Regions from separate parts of the Microbacterium sp. 4NA327F11 genome, predicted to be linked through region 2. Evidence: predicted binding sites of a transcription regulator. Region 2 holds the regulator's gene; the other holds the start of a gene.
The links. Region 2 encodes LexA, which represses DNA repair genes until DNA is damaged. Its sites were predicted from a motif close to TCGAACANNTGTTCGA; they were not measured.
Positions count from the first base shown of each region.

Region 1: a site for LexA is predicted at 1,404-1,419, ahead of FFS51_RS00595 (Rv2578c family radical SAM protein). Genes of this name have one in related genera too.

Region 1 is NZ_SCOB01000001.1:121,371-124,564, forward strand. Features, by position in the region: gene FFS51_RS00585 (tripartite tricarboxylate transporter permease) at 1-362, shown strand, start outside; gene FFS51_RS00590 (M15 family metallopeptidase) at 388-1,305, opposite strand; gene FFS51_RS00595 (Rv2578c family radical SAM protein) at 1,428-2,504, shown strand; gene FFS51_RS00600 (DEAD/DEAH box helicase) at 2,557-3,194, opposite strand, start outside.
Region 2 is NZ_SCOB01000005.1:124,333-127,526, forward strand. Features, by position in the region: gene FFS51_RS05150 (histidinol-phosphate transaminase) at 1-746, opposite strand, end outside; gene FFS51_RS05155 (LysM peptidoglycan-binding domain-containing protein) at 792-1,145, opposite strand; gene lexA (transcriptional repressor LexA) at 1,404-2,075, shown strand; gene metE (5-methyltetrahydropteroyltriglutamate--homocysteine S-methyltransferase) at 2,146-3,194, opposite strand, start outside.

The DNA.
Region 1 (3,194 bases), on a different contig from region 2:
ACCCGGTGGCCCCCCTCATCGTCGGCCTCATCCTCGGCCCGATGGGCGAGCAGCAGCTGCGCAAGGCGCTCCAGCTGAGCCAGGGCAACATGGGCGATCTCGTGCTGCATCCATTCGCGGCGACGTGTTACGCGGTGCTGATCGTGCTCGTCACCGCGGGACTGTGGCTCAAGCGTCGTCAGAACCGTTATGAGCGTGCCCTCGAGGCCTCGCTCGCCGCAACGACATCCCCCGCCGCAGCGGTGGATCGACTGTGGGACGAGGGCGAGCGTCCGTCCGAAGTGTCGACCGACGCGATTCGAGCGGAAGAGGCAACGCGTCTGGCGCGAGCCGCGCGGCGCGATCGACACGACGAGCGATGACGGATGCCTCGGGTGGCCGGACCGGTCACCCGAGGTAGTTCGGCGCGGCGGGCAGTCCGAAGAACGCCTCGAGCGTGTGGAACCCGCCGTCATGGTACGCCGCCGCGAGCTGCGGCCCGATGTAGCGCAGGTGCCAGGGCTCGGAGTCGTACCCCGACACCGCCGTCTGCCCCGGCTCGTAGCGCACGATGAATCCGTAGCGCCAGCCGTTCTCGGCCACCCATTTCCCGGCCGCTGACGTGCCGAAGCCGTCCATCGTGCCGCATCCGGCAGAGGTGCACGAGACGACGTCCGTCGCGAACCCGGTCTGGTGCTCGCTGTATCCGGGATGAGCGCTCGTCGCATCGGCAGCCGCCTTGCCGCCGTTCGCGACATTCGACGCGTACGTGCTCACCTGCGTCTGGTACGACCGGTAGCCGCTCACCACCCCGAGGCTGCCCACGCCCGCAGCGGCCGCGGCATCCGACATCGTGGTGAGGGCGGCAGCGGCGGGCGGCTGCAGTTGACCTGCCCCGTTCACGAGGCGCACACCGACCTTGGCGAGCGCGGCCGGCGCGAAGGACAGCGGCTCGAGCGGGCGCGCCTTGTCGACGACGACCCAGACGTGGTTCGCGTCGGCGAGGGTGATGCAGGGGGCGTCTCCGGAGACCACGGCGTCGCGGAACGCGGCACCACCGCCCACGGCCGTGATGACGGCCTCGTCGTCACGCGCGGCGAGCGCCGCGGTGACCGCCGGGTCGTCGCAGGGCTGCGGCGCCGGGTTGGGCGTCGACGTGAGTGCCGGGACGGGGAGAGCGGCAGCGACGGCGGGCGCAGCGGCCACGTGTCGCGGCGCCACGAGACGCGGCAGCACCGCGAACGCGCACGCCGACGCCACCACGATCGCGACCAGGCCGATCGTGACGGTCCATCGGAGCGCGGAGATCCGCGGGGCGTCGGCCATCAGTCCATTGTGTGCCGCGATGCGTGCGGCCGCGACCCATCGCATTCACTTCCCCTCATCTATTTACGATAGTGAGCCCCACCAGACTTGACTTAACATCGATGCTTTGTTCGACTGTGCGCATGAGGTGGAACGGTCAGCGCGTCGGAGAGACGGATGCCGCGGCCCTCGCGGGCCTCGACCGCGATGGCGGCATCGTGCGCAGCGTCACGACTCCCGAGTTCGCAGGCATCACCTTCCACGAGGTGCTGGCCAAGTCGGCGCTGAACCACGTGCCGGGGGCATCCGCGATGCCGTTCGACTGGACGGTGAACCCCTACCGCGGGTGCAGTCACGCCTGCGTCTACTGCTTCGCGCGCGGCACGCACACGTATCTCGACCTCGACGGCGGTCGCGACTTCGACACCCAGATCGTCGTGAAGATCAACGTCGCGGAGGTGCTCGCCGCCGAGGTGCGCCGCGGCAGCTGGGGCCGGGAGCACGTCGCCCTCGGCACCAACACCGATCCGTATCAGCGGGCGGAGGGGCGCTATCGGCTCATGCCGGGCATCATCGACGCGCTCGCCTCCTCGGGCACACCGCTGTCGATCCTCACCAAGGGCACGCTGCTGCGCCGCGACCTCCCGCTGCTCGCCGCCGCGCACGACGAGGTGGACGTATCACTCGCGTTCTCGATCGCCGTGTTCGACGACGCCCTGCAGAGCGCTCTCGAACCCGGCACCCCGACGGCCGCCGCGCGCCTGGCGACGGTGCGCGCCGCCGCCGACGCGGGCTTCCGCCCGACGGTGTTCCTGATGCCCGTGCTCCCCCACCTCACCGACTCGATCGCCCAGCTCGACGATGCGCTGCGGCGTATCCGTGAGGCGGGAGCGGCGCGCGTCGTCTACGGCGCTCTGCACCTGCGCCCGGGCGTGAAGCCGTGGTTCTTCTCGTGGCTCGCGCGGGAGAGGCCCGACCTCGTCGGGTCGTACCGCGGGCTGTTCCCCGGGGTGTCGGCGACGACCCCGGCCGCCTACCGGCAATGGCTCGCGCGACGGATGCGTCCGCTGCTGCGCGCCCATCGACTTGACGGGCGGGATGAGACCGAACTGCCCACGCGCACCCGTCGGGGCGCGGCATCCGCCCCGCCCGCGGTGCGCACGACGGGCGCCTCCGCGGTGCCCACCCCACAGATGACCGCGGCCGCCCGTCTGTTCTGACGGACGGCCGCGAAGGCGTCGACGGGGCTCGGCTCGGGCCCGCGTCATCGGATCAGGCGTCGACCTCGGCGAGCTGGCGACCGGCGAGCTCCTCGATGAGGTCGTCGCCCGGGCGGGCATCCTCGAAGGGCGCGTTGATCTCGGCGCGCTCGAGCATCTCCGTCATGCGACGACGACGCTGACGGGTGATGAGGGTCACGACCGTGCCGCTGCGACCCGCGCGTCCGGTGCGGCCCGAGCGGTGCAGGTAGGTCTTGTACTCGTCGGGAGCGTCGGCCTGCACCACGAGGTCGATGTCGTCGACGTGGATGCCGCGGGCCGCGACATCCGTCGCCACCAGCACACGCACCTTGCCGTCGGTCAGACGCTGCAGGTTGCGGGTGCGCTTGGCCTGGTTGAGGTCGCCGTGCAGCGCGACGGCCGGGATGCCGGCGTCGTCGAAGCTCTCGGCGAGCATCTCGGCGTAGGCGCGGGTGCGGGCGAAGACGAGCGTCTTGCCCTCACGGTCGACGAGCGAGGTGACGACCTCGGCCTTGTCGCGGTGGTCGATCACGAGCACGCGGTGGTCGATCGTGCCCGACTCCTGCGTCTCACCGGCGACCTCGTAGACCTCGGGCTCGACGAGGAACTCGTCGACGAGCGCCGCGACCTCACGGTCGAGGGTCGCCGAGAAGAGCAGCTTCTGACTGC
Region 2 (3,194 bases):
CGCACGAGGCGCAGCGCGTCGATGATCGCCGGGTCGGCGGCGAGGTAGCCCACGCGCGCACCGGCGAAGGCAAACGCCTTGCTCATGGTGCGGGAGACGACCAGGCGCTCCCGGCCCTCGAGGAGCGAGATCGCCGAGACCGCGTCGCGCGGGGCGAATTCGATGTAGGCCTCGTCGACGATGACGATGCCGCGGCTCGCCTCGTAGACGGCGGTGATCACATCGATCGGCAGCGGCGTGCCGGTCGGATTGTTGGGAGCGCACAGGAAGACGACGTCGGGGTCAGCGGCGGCCACCTGGTCGGCCGCGGATTGCGGAGACAGCGTGTAGTCGCTGGCCCGGTCGCCGGCGACCCACTCGGCGCCGGTCGCCCGGGTGAGAAGCGGGTACATCGAGTACGTCGGCGTGAAGCCGAACGCCCGACGTCCCGGGCCGCCGAAGGCCTGCAGGACGTGCTGGAGCACCTCGTTCGACCCGTTCGCGGCCCAGATCTGCTCGGGGAGCAGCCCGTTGCCGAGATAGTCCGCAAAGCCCTCGCGCAGCGCGGTGAACTCGCGGTCGGGATAGCGGTTGACGTCGCGCAGCGCGCGGGCGATGAAATCGAGGATGTCGCTGGCGACCTCATCCGGAACCGGATGCGTGTTCTCGTTGACGTTCAGAGCGACGGGGAGCGCGACCTGCGGGGCGCCGTAAGGGACGAGCCCGCGCAGGTCGTCGCGTATCGGAAGGTCTTCGAGACGGGTCACCGTTCCATCGTAGAGGCGGGATACGCGCCGACCCGACGGTCGAGATCAGCGAGCCGGAGCGTACTCGGTGGGGATCGACAGCTGCTCGCCGGCCACCACCGTGCCGTTTCCGAGTGCGTTGAGCTGCACGAACGCGTCGACCACGTCGCGCGGATCTGCCTGCGGCGCGACGCGCTCCGCGATCGACCACAGCGAGTCACCGGCCTCGACCGTGACGGTCTGGTAGGTGCCCGCCGGAGCACCGGCGTCGCGCGACGCGAGAGCCGCCCCGCCCGACACGATGCCCGCCGAGACCCCGATGAGGAAAGGCAGTGCGGCGAGGAACACGAGCACGCGGCGGCCACGACGCGTCATCCGCAGTCGGGTGCGCGGTGCGAGCGTGAGCGGGATCGTCGTCATGTCTGCCTCCTCAGAGTGGTGAAGTGTCGCAAGACCGGACCCGGCCGGGGGCCGGTCTTGCGAACTTCTTTTCCGAATCTATCTTCGATATTGTCGAGTGTCAACCGGCTCTCGCCTTCGAGGACTTTCGAACGCGACACGCGTGCTCGCTCCCGCGAAGGGCGCCGAGAGCCGGATAGGTTTTCGACATCTGAAGCACATCACCGACCTCCGACATTCGAACGGGAACGACGAGGCGGCCCAGGGAAGGAGCGTGCGATGCCCGGTCGGGAGAAGCCGCAGACGCGTCGGCGCAAGAGCCTCAGCGACAAGCAGCTGGCGATCCTCGAGGTCATCCAGCGCTCCATCGCGCGCCACGGATACCCGCCGAGCATGCGCGAGATCGGCGACGCCGTGGGACTCAAGTCGCTCTCGAGCGTCACGCACCAGCTGAACCAGCTCGAGCTGAGCGGCTACCTGCGTCGCGACGCGGGCAAGACCCGTGCGATGGAAGTGCTCATCGACCTCCCCGGTACCGCGGCCGAGAACCCCGCCGACACGGCCCCCTCGGTCGGCGACGCCGCCATGGTGCCCCTCGTCGGGCGCATCGCCGCCGGCATCCCGATCACGGCCGAGCAGCAGGTCGAGGAGATCTTCCCCCTCCCCCGCCAGCTCGTCGGCAAGGGCGACCTGTTCATGCTCAAGGTGCAGGGCGAGTCGATGATCGACGCCGCCATCTGCGACGGCGACTGGGTGGTCGTACGCTCGCAGTCCACCGCCGAGAACGGCGACATCGTCGCCGCGATGCTCGACGGCGAGGCCACCGTCAAGGCCTTCCGCCAGCGGGACGGCCACACCTGGCTGCTGCCGCGCAACTCCGCGTTCGAGCCGATCCTCGGCGACGAGGCGGTCGTGCTCGGCAAGGTCGTCGCGCTCATGCGCGCGGTCTAACGACACCGAGACGACGAGAGGGCGGCGACCGGAAGCATCCGGTCGCCGCCCTCTGTCGTGCGAGGGGCGCTCAGCCCTGGGGCGCGCCCACCTCTTCGCGCACCGCGACGGTCGCGGCGACGAGGTTGCGCAACGAGGCCTTCGTCTCGGCGTAGCCACGGGTCTTCAGACCGCAGTCGGGGTTGACCCAGATCTGGCGGGTCGGGATCGCCTTGACCGCGCGCTCGAGGAGCTCGGTCACCTCTTCGACGCTCGGGATGCGGGGCGAGTGGATGTCGTAGACACCCGGGCCGATGCCGTGGCTGAAGCCCGACGCCGAGATGTCGTCGATCACGTCGCCGCGGCTGCGGGCCGCCTCGATCGAGGTGACGTCGGCGTCGAGGGCGGCGATCGCGTCGATCACGACGGCGAACTCCGAGTAGCACAGGTGCGTGTGCACCTGGGTGGCCGTCTCGGCACCCGCCGTCGCCAGGCGGAACGATCCCACCGACCAGTCGAGGTAGGCCGGCTGGTCGGCCTTCTTCAGCGGAAGCAGCTCGCGCAGGGCGGGCTCGTCGACCTGGATGATCGCGATGCCGGCCTGCTCGAGGTCGCCGATCTCGTCGCGCAGCGCCAGGGCGACCTGGTTCGCGGTCTCGCCCAGCGGCTGGTCGTCGCGCACGAACGACCACGCGAGGATCGTCACCGGGCCGGTCAGCATGCCCTTGACGGGCTTCGCGGTGAGCGACTGGGCGTACTCGGCCCACGCCACCGTGATCGGCGCCGGACGCGACACGTCGCCCCAGAGGATCGACGGACGCGTCGCACGCGAGCCGTAGGACTGCACCCAGCCGTTCTGCGTCACCGCGAAGCCGTCGAGGTTCTCGGCGAAGTACTGCACCATGTCGTTGCGCTCGGGCTCGCCGTGCACGAGGACGTCGAGACCGAGATCCTCCTGCAGCGTGATGACCGCGGCGATCTCGTCGCGGAGGAACCCGTCGTACTCGGCCGTGGTGAGCTCGCCCTTCGCGTGGCGGGCGCGGGCACGACGGATGTCACCGGTCTGCGGGAACGACCCGATCGTGGTCGTCGGGAGCGCCGGAAGGTGCAGCGCGGCATCCTGCGCCGCGGCACGCTCCG